Regions from separate parts of the Pseudoalteromonas sp. J010 genome, predicted to be linked through region 3. Evidence: predicted binding sites of a transcription regulator. Region 3 holds the regulator's gene; each other region holds the start of a gene.
The links. Region 3 encodes FliA, which starts transcription of late flagellar genes. Its sites were predicted from a motif close to CTAAAGNTNNNNNNNNNNNNGCCGATA; they were not measured.

Region 1: a site for FliA is predicted at 6,208-6,234, ahead of EAG18_RS06615 (DUF3530 family protein). Genes of this name have one in related genera too.
Region 2: a site for FliA is predicted at 3,694-3,720, ahead of pomA (flagellar motor protein PomA). Genes of this name have one in related genera too.

The regions. Positions count from the first base shown of each region.
Region 1 is NZ_RDBW01000010.1:42,162-49,265, reverse strand. It holds gene EAG18_RS06650 (bifunctional diguanylate cyclase/phosphodiesterase) at 1-124, shown strand, start outside; gene EAG18_RS06645 (hypothetical protein) at 349-540, opposite strand; gene EAG18_RS06640 (MmcQ/YjbR family DNA-binding protein) at 1,145-1,540, shown strand; gene EAG18_RS06635 (6-phosphofructokinase) at 1,673-2,692, shown strand; gene nhaD (sodium:proton antiporter NhaD) at 2,930-4,378, opposite strand; gene EAG18_RS06625 (2OG-Fe(II) oxygenase family protein) at 4,520-5,206, shown strand; gene EAG18_RS06620 (DUF368 domain-containing protein) at 5,208-6,143, opposite strand; gene EAG18_RS06615 (DUF3530 family protein) at 6,265-7,104, shown strand, end outside; gene djlA (co-chaperone DjlA) at 7,104-7,104, opposite strand, start outside.
Region 2 is NZ_RDBW01000003.1:61,215-68,318, forward strand. It holds gene EAG18_RS02800 (aromatic amino acid transport family protein) at 1-898, shown strand, start outside; gene EAG18_RS02805 (hypothetical protein) at 924-1,427, opposite strand; gene EAG18_RS02810 (flagellar motor protein MotB) at 1,939-2,868, opposite strand; gene pomA (flagellar motor protein PomA) at 2,871-3,638, opposite strand; gene xseB (exodeoxyribonuclease VII small subunit) at 3,873-4,112, shown strand; gene ispA ((2E,6E)-farnesyl diphosphate synthase) at 4,112-5,011, shown strand; gene dxs (1-deoxy-D-xylulose-5-phosphate synthase) at 5,177-7,039, shown strand.
Region 3 is NZ_RDBW01000013.1:29,925-37,028, reverse strand. It holds gene flhA (flagellar biosynthesis protein FlhA) at 1-1,644, shown strand, start outside; gene flhF (flagellar biosynthesis protein FlhF) at 1,664-3,139, shown strand; gene EAG18_RS08735 (MinD/ParA family protein) at 3,132-3,992, shown strand; gene EAG18_RS08730 (RNA polymerase sigma factor FliA) at 3,995-4,729, shown strand; gene cheY (chemotaxis response regulator CheY) at 4,772-5,155, shown strand; gene EAG18_RS08720 (protein phosphatase CheZ) at 5,175-5,948, shown strand; gene EAG18_RS08715 (chemotaxis protein CheA) at 5,962-7,104, shown strand, end outside.

The DNA of each region.
Region 1 (7,104 bases), on a different contig from region 3:
AGAGCTAAACTGCCAAACAGTACAAGGTTATTATTACTCAAAGCCGTTATCTAGTAGCGAGTTTGAGCAGTTTTTGAAGCAACATATTCCCAGCGACAAGCCCAACCTACAGCTTGTTCAGTAGTATCGCTTGCAGTTATACCACTGCGCTTACTCAAGCTTGCTATTTAGAGGCAAGAAAATCTTGTTGGTAACTTCGCTAACGCGCCCTGCTATCGCTAAAGTACCTACCCCCATGTAAGCTAGGCAAAAATTTTGCCATTTAGTTGTTCTAAATAAGAAATTTTTAACGCAGTTAGGCGTCAGATTTACTCCGTCAAATTGAGCAAGTATTAAGTCTAATTGGTATTACGCCTTCCACATCACTAGATTGGCACAGCGACGCATCCAAGCTCGACGGTAGTGCACTCGAAATAGTACCAAGGCAGCGGGTCCTGTAAATAATGCCAAGCCCAACCAGCGCTTAATTGGCATGCCCGTAGAGAGGGCTTGAAGATACACAGCAAACATACACAAGATTGAAATAACTACAAAAGCCACTGATACTCCTAAAGTTTTTATCCTACCAAAAAAATAGCCGGGCACATGATGTTGAAGAAACATGGCATTGTTATACCATTTACTAAAGCGGTCATGGAGTCTACACAACGTCCATTATTTGATCAACATGGAAATTATTGTTGCATATTTTTGTATTATTTAATTTAATAGCGGACTCTTTACAGGCATGGCGTTATTTAATGTCGCTGTGTCATAACTTTTCCTAGCAATAGGAAACAGTGACAAGTGGGAAATTTTTAACGCTCAAATAGCAATGATTTCCTAGCTTAGTCCACCTAGGTTATGGAGGAATACTTAGCACAACTTGTAAAGCCAGCTTGATCCTCAATTGGATTTTGAAAGTTAGCTTTTCTAATATTGTAGATGACTGAAATTGTAGTGCTTTTAAACACTGTACTTATTTTAATCGTCAACTGTGAGTGAAACCGATATAAAACTCTCAGTTATTCAATAATTGTCTGCGTTATAACGCCATGGTATAGACTTTCTGATAGTTTTTACTGATAGACGATTACAGTATTATCACAAGAGCTGCTAAACTTACCTTCATGTTGTATTAACTGTTACTTCAAGGACACGGGCTATGGATCAGAAAAGCGTACATGAATATTTGCAGGCCAAGCCTGCAACCTTTATCACCAAACCTTTTGCGCAAGATGTCGATGTGTATAAAGTTCAGCATAAGATGTTTGCCACTCTTACCGAAGGGAAAGAAGGGCAAGTAGACGAAAATGGTGAGCCTGTTTGGTGGTTGAATGTAAAATGCGACCCTGACGAAGCGTTATTGCTTCGAGACAAGTACTCGTCTGTTGTACCTGGTTATCATATGAATAAGCGCCTCTGGAATACGGTTATTTTAGACGGCACTATTCCAGAAGACGAAATAAAGAAAATGATCGATGATTCGTATCAAATTGTTGTCGATAACCTACCTACAGCACAACGTGAAGAACTTGCTAGCAAGATCTCACAACAATAAAAAGAACGGCATTTGGTTACACTAAATGCCGTTTTTCCTTCCTGATCTCGCTTTTTTTAATATCGATCAACTTGCTAGCAACCCACACTGATAGTATACATTCAGTAACCAAACTATCGTTCAAGTGATCTTATGACCAAAAGGATAGCAATTCTCACAAGTGGCGGTGACGCACCCGGAATGAACTCTGCAATCAGAGCAATAACCTTAACTTCCGCTAAGCTAGGACTGCAATGTATTGGTTTTTTGCATGGCTATAATGGCCTTATCAATCAAGAATATATTGAACTCACATCAGATTGTGTGATTGATATTACACAGCGTGGGGGCACTTTGCTTAAAAGTGCACGCTGCGATGCCATGTTAGAAGATACAGGTGTTCAGCAAGCAGCAAATGCGCTTCGCAAACTCCATATAGACGCCCTTATCGTGATAGGTGGTGATGGCTCTTTTCGCGGCATTCATGCGTTATCGGCACACTGGCACGGCCAACTTATTGGGCTTCCTGGCACCATAGACAATGATTTAGCGGGGTGCGATCACACCATCGGTTTTTCTAGCGCAGTGAATACAGCAACTGTCGCAATTGATAAAATTCGTGATACCGCTAATGCGTTTGAACGTGTTTTTATTACTGAAGTAATGGGTCGCCATAGCGGTCATATCGCTTATAACGTAGGTATCGCCACCGGTGCTGAAGCCATACTTTCATTTGAAAACTACACCAAAAGCGACACCGCTAAATTAGTACAACAATTGCAGCGTGCCATTACTGAGCAGCAGCACAAACATGGTAGCTTTTTGATTATACTTGCTGAGAATTTATGGCCAGGTGGAGCCCATGCGCTAAGAGACGCACTTAATGAGCAAAGTAATATTAATTGTGCGTTATGCGTATTAGGACACATTCAGCGCGGTGGCGCCCCTTCAGCAGAGGATAGAATGTTAGCTACAGAGTTAGGCGTAGCAGCTGTTGAAACTGTGTACCAAGCAATACAGCATGACACCTTTCGAGCAGCCACGTTCATGCTAGGTAAAATCAATGGCGTATTAACATCTACCCCAATTTCGACAGTGTTAACACGACAGAAACCGGTTCCTGACTCTTGGGTAAAACGCTATCGAGATTTTTTAGCCGAAGCAGAGTCGTAAGGGGAGACTAGCTCCCCTTATACCAATTTTCTTAATTAAGTGGTCTATTTGAGGCGAGAAAATCTTGTCGATAACTCCGCTACCGCGTCCTGCTATCGCTAAGGTACCTACATCCATATAGGCAAGGCCAAGATTTTGCTATTTAGTTGTTCTAAATAAGAAATTTTTAACGCGGTTAGCGTCAGATCCACTACTTCAAATTGAGTAAGTATTAAGTCAAATTAGTATTATTACTCACTAGCCAAAAACATCAAATGCTGACTTATTGAGCCACAGATGACATAAAATACTTGCGATGTATCCAATTAAAATAACAGGCGCCCACTTTAAATGCCCCATGAAGGTATAATAACCCCTAGCCTGCCCCATCAAAGCGACACCGGCAGCCGAGCCGATAGACAGCAAGCTTCCGCCGACACCAGCTGTAAGCGTGATAAGTAGCCAGTGGCCATGTGACATCTCAGGCTGCATGGACAAGACTGCAAACATAACTGGAATATTATCGATAACCGCAGAGATCACCCCAAGTAGAACATTGGCATACGTTGCTGACCATTCACCATACAGCATTTCTGACATCAAACTAAGGTAGCCCAGAAAACCTAACCCCCCCACACACATAACGATGCCATAGAAAAACAGTAAGGTATCCCACTCAGCCCGAGAAACCTTGCTAAAAACATCAAACGGAACAACACTACCGAGTTTTTCGAGACGCTCTTTGTCTCCTTCTCGCTGCGCCATCGCGCGTTTTCTTGCCAATGAACCTGGTAGCGTCATCCTTAAAAAGTAGCCAAAAAATTGCAGGTAACCTAATCCCATCATCATACCAAGCACAGGGGGTAGGTGTAATAAGCTATGAGCCAGTACGGCGGTTGCAACGGTTAATAAAAATAAGGTTAAGATCCTTAATGCACCACGCTTTAGTTCAACCCGCTCATAGACAGCACTCGGCTTTTTATCTGCCACAAAATAACTCATCACTAAAGCAGGAACGACGTAATTTACGAGTGAAGGAACAAACAGTACCAAAAATTCACTAAAGTGCACCATGCCTGCTTGCCATACCATGAGCGTGGTTATATCTCCAAAAGGGCTAAATGCGCCACCAGCATTGGCTGCAACTACAATGTTGATACAACTTAAGTTGATAAATTCTTTATCTCCTTCCGCTACTTTCATGACAACAGCACACATCAACAGTGCCGTCGTTAGGTTGTCAGCAATGGGCGAGATAAAAAATGATAAAAACCCAGTGATCCAAAATAGGTTTTTATAACTAAAACCCTTTTGGATCATCCACGCGCGTAACGCATCAAAAAGGCGCCGCTCCTCCAACGCATTAATATAAGTCATAGCAACGAGCAAAAAGAGCATTAGCTCAGCAAACTCAAGTAGATTATGTCGAAACGCATGCTCAGTCACGTCTGTCTGGCCTTGGTTTACATAATAAGCACCAATTAACAGCCAGATAACCCCCGCCGCAACCAACACAGGTTTAGACTTTCGCATATGGATTTTTTCTTCCAGCATGACCAAAGTGTAAGCCATGACAAAAATCACAATGCAGACGAAACCCAAAGTAGAGTTTGTGAGATCTAAGGAGCCTTGAGCAGCCAAGGATGGATACGGGATCAACAACATGACCCATGCGCAACAGAGTAAAAGTAATCCATTGATTTTCATTTTTTTGCCTATTGATGAATGCAGAGGGATGGCATTTCAACCAAACTCACTTTAGCATAGGTAAAAAATAATCAGCATTGGACAGAAGTCTAAGGCATGCCATGAACACACTAAATGGCTATACATCAGCGGCAGGAATTTATGCTCCAACTTTCAACGCAACAACAACAAAGATTACAGCAGGATTTGCGCGAGAAGGGATTTGCCCGAATTGAAAACATTCTCGAACAAACAGCAGCACAGCAATTACACCAATGCTTATCTGAGCTGGACTATCAACTGGCACTTTTCCACAATGGTGCAGCCAAATCAGTTAAAGACAGCGATATTTTAGCCTTGACGCCACAAGAACAACAGGCGCTACTTGAAGACATTCATCACTATGCGTCGCGTGGCGTAGGTTTTATGTATGGCCGTCACTCAGTCGATGCACATAGCCCTGAGTTGCTGCAAAGTCTGTATAAAGATTTAAATAGCGAGGTGGTGCAATCCTGCTTTTCACATATCTCAGAACAACAAATCGTGCGTACCTCAGCTCAAGCGACTCGATTTATCGCAGGTCAGTACTTAACACGCCACAATGACGTTGTAGAGGCCGAAGGACGAGTATATGCCTACGTCCTCAGCTTAAGCAAAAATTGGCACCCCGACTGGGGTGGACTACTGCAGTTTTTTGAAGCAGATGGCACACCAACTCATAGTTACGCCCCCAAGTTTAATTCTTTGGTGGTGTTTGATGTCAACAAAATTCACTCAGTAACTTACGTTGCGCCATTTGCAAAGTCTCCGCGCCTTTCTGTCACTGGGTGGTTTAGAACGATAGCCTGAGCTAATATTTTTCACTCAGTTTTTCAATTGCTAAAATCAGGGCAAGTCCGGCAATGGCAAGTAACACACAGGCCAGAGTATTTGGATCTTGCCCGTACAGCGTACTGTATTGCTGCGGCAAAATATTTGCTTGCGTCAAGGGCTTTTCAATACCGCTAGAATTAACATACGTGGTCAGCACTTGCTTCCAAGGCCATAGTAAATTCAGTGATCCGAGTAAAAATCCTGCCAATACCGAAAATGTGACTTGTTGATAATGGCTTAATAACCAACTCAACAGCCTCGAAAATGACATCAACCCAACAACACATCCCAGTAAAAAAAGGCCAACGAGTGTTATTTCAAGTTGATTTACAGCACTCAGTACATGTCCATACATGCCCAGCAATAACAAGATAAAACTACCCGAAATTCCAGGTAAAATCATTGCACAAATGGCGATGGCACCGGAAATAAAAAACATCCAGTGAGATGCTTGCGCTTCCGCTGGCGACAATGACGTAATGACAAAAGCAACCACAGCGCCAATTACACAGGCCGCAATATTTTTACCGTTCCAGCTCGAGACCTGTTTGGCTACGTAAATAAAAGAAGCGACAATAAGGCCAAAGAAAAATGACCATACCAGTATTTGGTGGTGCGCAAGCAAGTAAGTAATAACTTTAGCCAAAGATGCTGCACTGATAAGTAGCCCTGAAAACACCGCGACTAAAAAGCTACCATCGATATATTGCCATGTAGCTTTTATACCTTCACGGCGCAACAACCCTAATGCTTGCAAATTAACACTTTTTATTGCATTTAAAAAACGCGCATAGATACCAGTGATAAAGGCAATAGTGCCACCTGATACTCCGGGTACAACATCAGCAGCCCCCATCCCTGCCCCTTTTAAAAACATAAAGAGATAGTCTCGTTTGCTATCTTTGTATTGCACGCATACTCTCCATTTATTTTCTCTGTGCGGCAGTTTACCTTAAAACCATAAATAAAGGCGACTGCTAAAGCTTTTGCCAAGTAGGCCGATACTAAACCATGGAAAATCATGTACACGTATTATGCTAAGCAGAGCACTTTTTACATTATTAATTTCAATATCAGTAAGTTGCTTCGCAGCCGAACATATAGCCCCAGCACCGCTAACAGCGCTTTTTCAACAAGATGCACAGCGTTTTTATGAACCAGCGGGGTTACTGGAGCTAAACAGTGAAGAGGAAGTGTTTTACGTTTTTCATCAAGAGCACATGGCTTCGATGCGGGCAGGTATTGTCATTTTCCTGCCTGATATGCAAATGCCGCCACTTAATAACAGCGGGATCAGTTTCCTTGCTAAGCGCTTGAGTGATGATGGATATGATACGTATACTATCACGCCACCAGATTTGTCCCATGCTGCAAGTCTCTTAGATCAAGATATTGAAACACCAGAAGCTGAGCCAAAGCCGCAATCCGTTGAGCCAGTCTCAGAGATGAACCTAGACAACTATAAAGCCGCGTTAGTCAGTCGTTTTGAAGTGCTCTATAATACGTTATCAATGACACAAACAGAGAAGCTTGTCGTTGTTGCATTTGGCAATAGTGCTGGTGTGTTCGCAGAACATTTAGCAACCTTACCCAACCTTCGTATTGATGCTTACACCGTCGTTAGCCCCCAGCTGCCTAATGCTATGCGACAAAAGCACCTAGCATCAAACCTGTCTTTGATAAGCCCCGCTCTTTTGGATATTTACTACAGCTTTGATAACCCAATGGTAGTCGATAGCACCGCTGACAGAGTAAGGTGGGCAAGAAAAAATAGTAAGCTAGATTACCGCCAAAGAGAGCTATTTGGGGAAAAAACCGATCCGCTCCAGCACCAGCGCTTACGCAAGGAACTACTCGGTTTTTTACGGATACTT
Region 2 (7,104 bases), on a different contig from region 3:
GGGAGGCGCACAACTTCAAACAAAACTAGTTGGCGTACTTGGTGAGGAGATCACCCCACAATTAGGCTCTGTATTACTGGCTGTAATTATTGCCACAATAGTTACTTTAGGTACCAGCACCGTCGATAAACTCAATCAGCTACTGTTTTCAATTAAAGTCATCGTATTGGCAGGCTTATTTTTTATTCTTACCCCTTATGTGCACGGGCAGCACCTAATTGACATGCCAATTGAACAAGGTCTAATTATTGCCGCAATCCCAGTGATTTTCACTTCATTTGGATTTCATGGCTCGATCCCATCTATCGTCAAATATGTGGGTGTAGATATTCATCAATTGCGAAAAGTAATGATGTTTGGTGCATCTTTGCCACTTATTATCTATGTATTTTGGCAGTTATTAAGTCAGGGAGTCATGGGACAAGCAAGCTTAATGGCAAGTGATGGACTACCGGGGTTTGTAGCCAGTATTTCATCGATAGCACACAACGACAACGTTCAGGTATTTGTCACTGTGTTTGCCGACCTTGCACTCGCAACGTCATTTTTAGGTGTCAGCTTGGGCTTATTTGACTTTTTTGCGGATGCGTTAAAACGAAAAGATACCAAGAAAGACCGCATTAAAACGGCATTTATTACGTTTTTACCACCGCTTGGGTTTGCACTATTTTATCCTGAAGGGTTTATCATGGCACTTGGTTACGCAGCCATTGCGCTTGTGGTATTGGCGGTATTTCTACCAGTTGCTATGGTATGGAAACAGAGAAAAGTTAGAGGTAATGACGGATATCAGGTTAAAGGTGGTACGCTTGGACTAGGACTTGCCGCAATTTTCGGTGTGATGATCATCACCTCTCAGCTAATGCAAATGGCTGGCCTTATTCCTAGTTTGGGGTGAGTATTTTTCAATAGCTGGCCGAACACTATCGGCTAGCTCCTGCTTTTTCCATATCATCGCTAATGTCATGAAGCTTCCAAAACATAATTATTGGAGCAAAAGCCAAACACAAAGTCACCATATTGGTGATGGGTATGATAGTTGCGTATAAATAAGTTGAATAACTCAAATCCATTAAATGGTAATCAGTTAATCTAAACAGTTGTAAAATAGGCGCGGGTAAAACAACGAGCTGGGCTAATATACTCTGCCACATATACATTTTATCTTTTACAGCCCAATACGCAACAATCCCCATAAATAGGATGTCATTCAAGGCCCAGTATACGTAACGGATGACTTGGTGCTCATCAATAGAGCGAACAAAGTCGCTCGAGAACGTACCCACAATATAAAAAATCGCAACAAGTAGTGAATATCTAAGCGCCTTTTTATCTTTTAACACAAAGCAAAGAAAAACAGAAAGCAAAGCAATCCACACACTGTTATGTGCAAAAAATATACGAATAGGTTCCCAAGCTTCTAACATAGCTAAACGCTACTCTGGCTTCTTTTCTACAGAACCATCATCGGCGTCACCACCATCGCCGTTACCACCTGGCAATCTATAATTTTGAGGTTTTTTTATTGAAATCATTCTATTTCTCCTTTAAGTAGAACCAAACGGAACAATAGCGAATTCACGGATAAAAAGCAACGAACTGTAATGCTAAGTTAACCGAATACGAACTCTATTTAATAAGTAAAATAGCGATAAACATTTGCTTCCAAATAAGCAACTTATACAAACTGATACTCAATAAAACAAAAAGGGACGCTTTATTGTAGCCTCCCTCTTGTTATGTTTTATGTGCTTTATTAACTAGCGAGTTGGTCTGAAACCCCAGCCCCATGGACGAGAATTCTCATCACCACCTGCGCCATTATCGCCAGGGAGTCTAAAGTTTTGAGGTTTTTTTACTAGAATCATTCTATTTCTCCTTTAAGTAGAACCAGCAGGAACAATAGCGAATTCCCTGTAATTTGGCAACAAACTCTCACTAATTTTCCCTCACTCCAATGGGATCAGACTCTTTTGGTTTTCCCTGTAAAATAGAGATTTCAACGCGCCTATTGCGGCGTCTATCGAGGTCACTATCATTCGGTACTAGCGGTCTGGTATCGGCATGTCCTACGACTAACATTCTATTTTTATCAAAGCCTCGTACTTTTTCCATTACAGTCGCCACGGCTACGGCCCGAGTTGCTGACAGATCCCAATTGTTAGAGTATAGCTCATTCGTTACCCTAAAATCGTCAGTGTGACCCGATACCGTGATCTCTCCTGGCACATCCTTTAACAGCTCTGCTATTTCTTCAATTACAGGCTCAAATTTAGGCTGCAAAAATGCACTACCCGCAGGGAAAGAGCCATTCTCTTGAATGCGAATGATGATTTGTTGTCCTAAAGACTCTAGTTCGATAGCACCGTCCATGATTTGCTTTTCAAGTTGCTGCGCTATTTTTTTGACTAACTCATTTACCTGCTCTTGCTCTGCTGAAGCAATTGCTTGAGTCGATGCCATTTCTTGCGCTGTACTGGCTGATTCACCACCGCGCTTATTACCACGCTGCTCCTGCCTTCCCCCCGCAGACGCTTCGTCTCCAGCTTGGAACTCAAGCATTTGTTGTGTCATTTCGACGGTTTGCTGCTGGATTGTTTCAATTGGGGTAGGCTCTGGTTTTCCTGGTGTGAATTCCATTGCAATCACACTCGTACCTTTAGGTATATCTTTGACTTCAATTTTATTTTGCACGCCGAATGCAAACTTCATAGAGCCTGCAATTTGTTTAAATTTGAGTACATCCATCTCGGAAAAGGCGAGCAGTAATACAAAGAAGCACATGAGCAGTGACATCAAGTCAGCAAATGTTCCCATCCAAGCGGGCAAACCTGGCGGGGGACATTTACATTCGTTCTCATCAGACATGATTATTCCTCAGCTTCTGAACCACGTTTTGACTCAGGTAGATAGTTTTTCAAAATGCCTTCGATAACTTTAGGGTTTTGGCCATCTTGAATGCCTAAGATAGCATCAAGTATTAACCGTTGATTACGCTCCTCTTCGTCTTTACGTAATTCGAGTTTTACCTGTATTGGAATAGCCACTACATTCGCTAAGAATGCACCATACAGCGTTGTTAAAAGTGCAACAGCCATCGCTGGCCCTATCGCTTTCGGGTCATCCATATTTGATAACATGGCTACTAAGCCGATAAGTGTACCTATCATCCCCATTGCAGGGGCTATATCGGCAAGCGATTTGAACAGGCCAGCGCCAAGTTCATGGCGAGATGAGGTAAGTGCAATGTCTTTTTGCAAGGTGGCTCTCACAACATCAGCATCATGACCATCAACGAGCATATCCACGCCTTTGCGCATAAATTGATTTGGAATTTCAGCTTCTTCAAGCGCAAGAAAGCCGCCTTTACGCGCTGAATCAGCAAGTTCTACCGCTTTTTCAATCAGTTCTTCAGGTGTTTCAATTTTAAACATGAAGGCCTTTCCGGCCACTTTCCCAATCCCGAAAAATTGTCCAAGTGTAAAGTTAGACAATACAATGAAGATTGAACCACCAAATACGATAACGACGGACGGCGTGTTATAGAACATAGCGATCTGGCCATCACTACTTAATACCATAGACATTACAATCAGACCTATGGCACCCAGGATCCCTATTACCGTTGCTAAATCCACATGTCCTCCGAGGGAAGTTATTTGTGATAAATCACGCAGTTATTGTTGTTTGAGTTATCGGCAAGTTTTTCTACAACTTAACACTATTATATTAAAAAGTGTTTAAAATGCGAGTTTATAGCAGATCTTGCAAAGCTGATACGCTCCGTTATCAAAAACTCGCTGGATTTTTTGACCTTAGCCCTCAATCCCCCTAAAATTGCGTCACTTTTACTTTTCGAGTCAACGTGACATATGGCAGTAAAAAAACCTGATAACTTAAGCTTTGAAGAAGCAATGCAAGAGTTAGAACAAATCGTAGCAGAGATGGAAAACGGCAGTTTAGCGCTAGATCAAGCCCTCAAGCAATTTGAGCGTGGAATAAAACTTGCCAAAGCATCGAACCAAAAACTTCAGCAAGCTGAGCAACAAGTCGCAATTTTGATGGGCGAAGGTGAGCAAGCGCAATTACAGCCATTTGATAACGAAGCCTAATGTCAGCAAAATTAAAAGAACAACTACAGCATGCTAAAACGCGGGTAGAAACCAAGCTATTACGCAGCTTTGATAACCTGCTAGACACAGAAGAAAATGTCTTAGCGGCAACTCGCTACAGCGTAGAAAATGGTGGCAAGCGTTTACGGCCTTTTCTAGTCTACTGTACCGGAGAACTCTTTGGTGCAGCAGCAGCAGATCTCGATAACGCAGCTGCGGCCATAGAGTGTATTCACAGCTATTCTTTGGTACATGACGATTTACCAGCGATGGATGATGATGAGCTAAGGCGCGGTCGACCTACGTGCCATATTCAATTTGATGAAGCTACCGCAATATTAGCGGGCGATGCGCTACAGACGCTAGCTTTTGAGCTGCTAAGTACACCAAACTTTACCGTCAGCCCACAGTCCCAGTTACAGATGATAAGTGCCCTAGCAAAAGCTTCAGGATTACAAGGGATGGTGGGCGGTCAAGCGCTAGACATTGCCGCAACCGACCGCACCGTAACACTCACAGAGCTTGAGCGTATACATAAGCTCAAAACAGGTGCGCTTTTAAGTTGCGCAATTGAATTAGGTATGTTGTGCACACAACCAGAGCGCCTCACTGATGAAACGCGTCAAGCAATGCGAACTTACGGTCAAGCCATTGGACTTGCATTCCAAGTGCGGGATGACATCCTAGATGTCGAAGGCGATACGGCTGTACTTGGCAAACCTCAAGGCTCAGATGTAGAACATAATAAATCGACTTATCCAGCATTACTTGGTTTAACGCAGGCCAAAGAAAAAGCCGAACAGTTAATACATGAGGCGCTCAACGCGCTAGAAACGATCGATGGTGATACAGAAGTGCTTGCCGATTTAGCAAAATACATCATAGATCGAGAACATTAAGTGTGCGTATAACCTGTATACGCCAAGCTAAGAAAATGTTCACAAGTACTTTGTAAAAACTGGCTAACATAATATTATGACCAGTTAGTAAAGCATTTTAATAATTATGAAGTGAGCTGCGTAACGAACTTACGCTGAGATTCACTTAGGACTCTGATAAATAACATGAAACTTGATAGTAGCAAGTATCCTTTACTCGCGTTAATTGACGAGCCAAGTCAGCTTCGTCAATTACCCCAGCACAAGTTAACCGCCTTTAGTGATGAGCTTCGCGAATATTTGCTGAACTCAGTCTCTCAAAGTAGCGGTCATTTTGCATCTGGCCTAGGCACTGTAGAGCTTACCGTGGCCTTGCATTATGTATATAACACACCAAATGATAGATTGGTGTGGGATGTAGGTCATCAAGCATATCCTCATAAACTACTGACAGGTAGAAGAGAGAGGATGCACACTATTCGTCAAAAAGACGGGTTACACCCTTTCCCGTATCGGGAAGAAAGTGAATACGATACTTTTAGCGTTGGTCACTCAAGCACCTCTATTTCTGCTGCACTTGGTATGGCGATTGCCGCCGAAAAAGAAGGGATTGGGCGTAAAACCGTCGCTGTAATTGGTGATGGCGCGATGACCGCAGGAATGGCATTTGAAGCCATGAACCACGCAGGTGATGTCAACCCTGACATGCTCGTTATTCTCAATGACAACGAGATGTCGATCTCCGAGAATGTAGGTGCACTGAATAACCATTTCGCTAAAATTCTATCTGGAAGTTTTTATACCAATATTCGTGAAGGCAGTAAAAAACTGCTGTCTGGCGTCCCCCCGGTCAAAGAGCTAGCAGGTCGTATGGAAGAGCACCTGAAGGGTATGATAATCCCAGGCACCTTCTTTGAAGAGTTAGGTTTTAACTACATTGGTCCAATTGACGGGCATGACGTAGATACCCTAGTAGATACGCTGCGCAATATGCGCAACTTAAAAGGACCTCAGCTACTTCACGTTAAGACCCAAAAAGGAAAAGGCTATAAACCAGCAGAAGCCGACCCTATCGGTTATCATGCAGTGCCTAAGTTTGACCCTAGCGTACACAGCTTACCTAAATCAAAACCAAGCGCACCGACCTTCTCAAAGGTATTTGGTGATTGGCTATGTGATATGGCAGCACAAGACAATAAACTGATGGCAATCACACCTGCAATGCGTGAAGGCTCAGGTATGGTCCGTTTTTCAAAAGAATATCCAGCTCAGTATTTTGACGTTGCTATTGCTGAACAGCATGCAGTTACATTGGCAGCAGGCTTTGCATGTGAAGACTTAAACCCAGTTGTGGCAATTTATTCAAGCTTCCTACAACGGGCGTATGATCAGCTTATTCATGATGTTGCTTTACAGAATCTACCTGTACTATTTGCAATTGATCGCGCTGGCGTTGTTGGCGCTGATGGTGAAACACATCAAGGCGCTTACGATCTCAGCTTTTTACGTTGTATTCCAAATATGGTGATCATGGCACCAAGCGACCTAAATGAATGCCGTCAAATGCTCTATACCGGTCACCGCCTTAATCAACCAGCAGCGGTCAGATACCCAAGAGGAAGTGCAGGCAGTGCTGAAATTGCAACTGAAATGACCGAGCTAGAAATTGGTAAAGGCAAACTAGTCAGAACAGGTGAAAAGCTTGCCATTTTAAGCTTTGGAACGTTACTTGAGAGCGCTGCAGTGGTTGCTGAGCAGCTTAACGCGACTTTGGTTGATATGCGCTTTGTTAAGCCATTAGATACTGAGTTAATTGAGGAGTTAGTGGTCACTCACGAACGTTTTGTGACGCTTGAAGATAACGCTATTGCTGGTGGTGCAGGCTCGGCCGTTAGTGAGTATTTGGCAGCTCAAGGACACTTGAAGCCAATTAAATTACTTGGTTTACCTGACGAGTTCATTAAGCATGGTTCACAAGCTGAAATCCACGCTGAGCTTGGTCTGAGTAGCGAGGGTATTGCCCAACAAATTAACGACTGGCTTAAATAAACAGCCAGAGGCTACTTCTCAAATTTATGCGTTAATAGCCTATTGCAAACAAATTTAACGCGATA
Region 3 (7,104 bases):
TTTACACTTGACGCAATGCCTGGTAAACAAATGGCGATTGATGCTGACCTTAATGCAGGGTTTATTTCTGCCGACGAAGCAAGAACTCGCCGTGATGAAGTGACACGTGAAGCTGACTTTTATGGCTCGATGGATGGTGCCAGTAAGTTTGTTAAAGGTGATGCGATTGCTGGCATAGTGATCTTAGCAATTAATATTATTGGTGGTCTTTTTGTTGGCATGATCCAACATGACTTAAGCTTTGGTCGTGCGATGGAAGTGTATACCATGCTAACTATCGGGGACGGCCTGGTCGCACAAATCCCTTCATTATTATTGTCTATTGGTACCGCGATAGTTGTTACCCGTCAAAATGAATCGCACAACATGGGCGATCAGTTTAAGAGTCAGCTTGGTAATGAAAAATCACTATCGATTGCTTCTGGTATTTTAATTACGATGGGTCTGGTTCCAGGCATGCCTCACGTTGCTTTTTTGGGTTTAGGGGCTTTGTTGGGTTACATCGCTTACTACACCAGCCAGCAGAAGAAAAAAGCCGAAATTGAAAAGGCAGAACAATCGGCGAAAGGTTCTTCGGCAAACGGTGGGCAGCAGCAAGAGCAAAAAGAGCTTGGCTGGGACGATGTTCAACCTGTCGATGTAATAGGTCTAGAAGTTGGTTACCGCTTGATCCCGCTAGTTGATCAGGCACAAGGTGGTGAGTTGTTAAGTCGGATCAAAGGAGTTCGTAAGAAGCTCTCGCAAGAATTGGGCTTTTTAGTACCACCAGTACATATTCGCGATAACCTAGAATTAGACCCTAATGCTTATAATATTACTCTGATGGGAGTGGGCTCTGGCACTGGGGAGCTAAAACATGGTGACGAATTGGCGATTAATCCAGGGCAAGTATTTGGCCCAATTAAGGGCATAGAAACCAAAGACCCAGCATTTGGATTGGATGCTGTATGGATTAAGCCAGATCAGAAGGACGAGGCGCACTCTCTTGGCTATACAGTTGTTGATGCAGCAACTGTAGTTGCCACTCATATCAGTCAGCTGCTTACAAATAATGCTTCATTGTTACTTGGCCATGAAGAAGTACAAAACCTTTTAGACATGCTAGCTAAAAGTCACCCTCGTTTAGTTGAAGGCCTTGTACCCGATATCCTGCCTTTGACTACGGTGGTTAAGGTATTACAAAATTTACTTAATGAAGGCGTTGCTATTCGCGATATGCGCTCAATTGTGCAAACACTTGTCGAGTATGGCCCTCGCAGTCAAGACCCTGATGTACTAACCGCTGCAGTGCGAATTTCCCTACGTAGATTAATCGTACAAGATGCTGTTGGAGGAGACGATGAAATCCCTGTCATAACATTGGCACCTGAGTTGGAACAGATGTTGCATCAGTCACTTCAGAACGCAGGTGATGAGGGGGCAGGCATAGAACCTGGCTTGGCAGAGAGGCTTCAAGAGTCATTAAAAGAAGCACATCATAACCAAGAAATGCTAGGTGAGCCGTCCATCTTATTAACCTCAGGTATGTTAAGAAGTGTATTGTCTAGGTTTGTTAAACACACTATCCCAGGTTTACGAGTGATGTCGTATCAAGAAGTGCCTGAAGAGAGACAAATCAAGATAGTAAGCTCGGTAGGACAATAGAGGATAAAGGGGCTGTAACATGAAAATTAAACGTTTCTTTGCAAAAGATATGCGTACGGCTTTAAATGAAGTTAAAGAAGAGCTTGGCGCAGATGCTGTCATCATGTCTAACAAAAAGCTGGCTGATGGTGTTGAAATTGTTGCTGCAATTGATAATGACCGCACAGCTGCACCGGTGCAACAACCTACAACTGGCCGAGCTAGTGCACCAAAAGAAACACAAACGCGTTTTGTGCGACCAGAGCCTCGTCAAGCACAACCAGCTAAGCAGGCTCAGGTAGCTGACAGCTTAGAGGCGCTTTTGGAGCGTCAAGCTCCACGTCCTCGCTCACCAGAGCTTGCCTCTATGTTCTCGCAGTCAGGCATTGACACAGAACAGATGCTAGGCAACCAACGCAAGATGCAACCAGAGGCGAAGCCTACTTACAGGTCAGCGCCACAAACTCATCGTCAATCTTTTGACTTTGAAGATGAAGCCACAGAGCAATCGAAGCCGTGGGGAGAATCTGATGACCTCGATAATGGCTTTGGTGATGATTTAACTGAGGTTCATAGCAAAAAAGATGAAATGAGTGCAATGCGCGAAGAGATGAACTCAATTCGCCAGCTGCTAGAGCATCAGGTATCTGGGCTAATGAAACAAGAAATGGCGCGTCGCGATCCGACACGAGCTTGTCTTGTAGACCGTCTGGAGGGGATGGGGATTGATAAAGAAGTTGCTGAACAAATGGCATGCTTCATTCCAGATGATGTATCAAGAAAAGAGGCGTGGAGCGCACTCCTAAATATGGTCATAAATCAGATGCACACCACCAACAATGATATTTTGCGTCAAGGTGGCGTTTTTGCAATGGTTGGCCCGACTGGTGTAGGTAAGACAACGACAGTGGCAAAACTTGCAGCATTGGGCGCCCAAAAATACGGTGCAGATAAAGTTGCACTTATTACAACAGATACCTACAGAATTGGCGCTTACGAGCAACTAGCAACCTATGGTAGAATCATCGGCTGTCCAGTTAAGCAAGTAAAAGATGCAAATGAACTTGCAGAAGTGCTCTATCATTTACGCAATAAGCGTCTAGTATTAATAGACACGGCAGGAATGAGTCAAAGAGATTTGCGCTTAACTGAACAGTTAAATACACTTATGCGTAGCGCAAGAGTTGATATTAGAAGTTATTTAGTGTTAAGTGCGACATCACAAATGAACGTGTTGCAAGAAACGGTAAGACACTTCCAAAAAGTAAATTTAAGTGGCTGTATTTTCACAAAACTTGATGAAAGTCTAAGTTTAGGTGAGATTATTAGCATAGCGATTCAAAATCGCTTGCCAATAGGGTATCTTACCAACGGTCAGCGAGTGCCAGAGGACATTCGTGTAGCAAATGCTCAAAAGCTAGTAAAAAAGGCTGAGCAACTGTATTTAAAAAGAATAAAAGCACAGCACTCTCGGCGTGTACCTGTAGCGTCAGAGTCAGTAGGAATGTATGATTAACACAGTTTTAGATCAAGCAAGTGGCCTGCGTAGAATGAGTCAAAGTAGCAACCAGGGTGTAAAAGTCATAGCCGTGACCGGCGGCAAAGGGGGAGTGGGAAAAACCAATGTTTCGCTCAATACCGCTATTGCTATGGGTCAGCAAGGACAGCGTGTTCTTGTTTTAGATGCGGACTTAGGCTTGGCAAACTGTGATGTGATGCTAGGTCTAAGAGTCGAAAAGAATTTATCACATGTCTTATCAGGAGAGTGTGAACTAGATGAAATTCTAGTTGAAGGGCCTGCAGGTATAAAAATTGTACCAGCTACGTCAGGGTCTCAGAATATGGTTGAGCTCACTCCAGCAGAGCATGCTGGGTTAATAAGAGCTTTTAGTGAACTAAATACACAATTTGATGTGTTAATTGTTGACACTGCAGCCGGAATTTCGGATATGGTGTTGAGTTTTTCTCGTGCCGCTCAAGACGTACTCGTGGTAGTGTGTGATGAACCGACATCCATTACAGATGCCTACGCATTAATTAAAGTATTAAGTCGAGAACATGGAGTTTACCGCTTTAAAATAGTGGCCAATATGGTTCGTAGCATGCGTGAAGGTCAGGAACTTTTTGCTAAACTATCAAAAGTGACCGATCGTTTTCTTGACGTGGCTCTAGAGCTTGTCGCGACAGTACCGTTTGATGAAAATATGCGTAAGTCATCACGTCGACAAAGGGCTATCGTTGATTTATTTCCAAGCTCTCCTGCAGCTGTTGCTATTAAAGGCTTAGCTACGAGAGCGGCTAAGTGGCCAATTCCTCATCAGCCTTCTGGTCATTTAGAATTTTTTATTGAACAACTTGTAAACGGGTGATTATGGCTTCTCCGGTCAACAGAGCTGCGGGATATCAAACTTCTGACCATATTCATAAGGTGGTTGAAAGGCATGCTCCACTTGTCAAAAAAGTGGCGTGTCACCTAATCGCTCGACTTCCGGCAAGCGTGCAACTTGATGATTTGATCCAATCAGGAATGATAGGGTTAATTGAGGCAACAAAAAACTTTGACGCCAGTAAAGGTGCCAGTTTTGAAACTTTCGCGGGCATACGTATTCGAGGTGCGATGCTTGACGAAATTCGTCGTGGAGATTGGGCTCCCCGATCTGTCCACAAAAATAGCCGAATGGTTTCAGAGACTATATCTGAGCTCGAATCTCTCCTTGGTCGAGAACCAAAAGACACTGAAATCGCTGAAAAACTTGATATATCTCTAGATGAGTACCATCATATTTTACATGATGTAAATGCAAGCAAAGTAATAGGCATTGAGGATCTTGGGGTAGACGAAGATGTGATTACCCCTGCAAATAGCGATTTTGCGCTAGACAAACCGTTTAATAACGTTAAAAATGAACGTTTTAACGAGTCTTTAGTAAATGCGATAAAATCATTACCAGAAAGAGATGCCATGGTTTTGTCGCTTTATTATAACGATGAAATGAATTTAAAAGAGATTGGCGCCATTTTAGATGTCAGTGAATCTCGAGTAAGTCAAATTCACGGTCAGGCAATGATAAAGCTAAAAGCTAAAATCAATGACTGGATAAATTAGAGTACATAAAATAGTTGGGTTCGAACCTCACTGGAGGAAGTTTTGGATAAGAACATGAAGATTCTCGTGGTTGATGATTTCTCTACTATGAGAAGAATAATCAAAAACCTATTAAGAGATTTAGGCTTTACAAATGTTCAAGAAGCTGATGATGGTAGTACAGCACTTCCGATGCTACAAAATCAGGAGTTTGACTTTGTAGTAACTGATTGGAATATGCCAGGAATGCAAGGGATCGATTTATTGCGAGCAATACGAGCTGATGCAAAGTTGAAACATATTCCTGTGCTTATGGTAACCGCGGAAGCAAAAAAAGAGCAGATCGTTGCTGCAGCACAGGCTGGGGTTAATGGTTATATCGTGAAACCATTTACGGCAGGTACACTTAAAACCAAGCTTGAAAAAGTATTTGAGCGCTTAGGCTAACAGCAAGGGGAAATGGCCTATGTCTGTAAACGCTGCGCCTCAAATTACACTCGAGCAAGCTAAACAACTTGTAGAGCTATTAGAGCAAGGTGAACAAGAAAAAGCGGATCAGCTGATTTTAGAGGCTGCTAACAAAGAGCAATCCGAATTATTTSCAGAGGTTGGCAAGCTTACTCGTCAGTTACATGAGTCATTGAAAAACTTTGAGCTGGATACTCGCCTTGCAGACCTCACAACGGAGGCCATTCCTGACGCTAAACAGCGCCTCAACTACGTCATGGAAATGACGGAGAGCGCTGCAAACAAAACGATGGACGCTGTCGAAGAGAGCTTACCGTTGGCACAAAACCTTGCCGACGAACTAGCACAAATAAAGCCAACTTGGGATCGTTTAATGAGTAGAGATATTCAGCTCGGAGAATTCAAATCTCTGTGCCACGACCTAGATAGCTTTATGCAGACTTCGAAAACACGTACGGACGAGTTACAAGGTTTGATGACAAACGTGCTCATGGCACAAGATTATCAAGACTTAACTGGTCAGGTCATCCGCCGTGTCATTGAATTAGTTCGAGAAGTAGAAGATAGTCTCATTCATCTCCTTACTGTGTTTGGTTCAGCAGACGAAACACAGGCCGGTACTAAATCGAATGAAAATGAAATAAAAACAACAGAGACTATCAGTGATGAATTGTCTGGGCCTGAAGGTCCAATTATTGACGCTGAATCACGAGACGACGTGGTTTCTGGTCAAGACGAAGTCGATGACTTGCTATCTAGTTTAGGCTTCTAGTTGGAGAGTGTGTATGAGCTTTGAAGTCGATGAAGATATCTTGCAGGACTTTCTTGTTGAAGCAGGCGAAATATTAGAGCTTTTATCTGAGCAGCTTGTTGAGCTAGAAAACAACCCTGAAGATAAAGAACTTCTTAATGCGATTTTCCGTGGCTTCCATACTGTTAAAGGTGGAGCTGGATTCTTGGGCATGACGGAGCTGGTAGACGCTTGTCATGGTGCGGAAAACGTATTCGATGTGTTACGACAGGGACAACGAAAAGTAACTTCCGAATTGATGGATGTTATCTTACAGTCTTTGGATACAATCAATGAGATGTTTGCTTGTATCCAAAATCGTGAAGAGCCTGAAGCTGCTGATCCTGCGTTGCTTGAAACACTTCACAAACTCAGTCAACCAGCATCTGAGGACGAGGTAGTTGAAGAAGTCGCTTCAGCACCTGTTGCAGAAACTGAACCAGTACCTGAAGTTAGTGCAGATGATATTTTATTTGACGCCGATACTGACGGCGACGCCAGTTCTAGTATTGATGAGATAACTGAAGAAGAATTCGAAAATTTACTTGATGAGTTACATGGTTCAGGAAATGGTCCCGCTCCGACCAGTACAGAAAGCCCAGAAAGTGCACCACCAAGCAGTGATGATGGCGACATTACTGATGACGAATTTGACAATCTATTAGATGAGTTACACGGTGTCGGCAAATTTGGCGGGGCACCAAACAGTGAAGACCCTGTTCCTAAAGAAGCTCAAGCACCAGCGCAAGTCAGTGAGCAAGCAAATGCCAACGGTGGAGATGATGAGGAAATCACAGATGATGAGTTTGAAGCCTTATTAGACGAGTTACATGGAAAAGGCAGTGCGCCAAAAGCAACTGAAGAAGCGGTAACGCAAGCTCCAACGCCACCACCCAAACAGCCTGAAGCGAAAGCAGCTTCAAAACCGGCGGCTAAGCCCGCGGCTAAACCAGCTCCTAAAGCCGAAGCAAAACCTGCGCCTCAAAAAGAAGCTGAGCCTGCAAAGGCCGCAGCTCCTGCAGCTAAAAAGCCAGCTGCACAAGCAGAAACAACAGTACGTGTCGACACAAAACGTCTTGATGAAATCATGAATATGGTCGGTGAGTTGGTATTGGTACGCAACCGTTTGGTCAGTCTG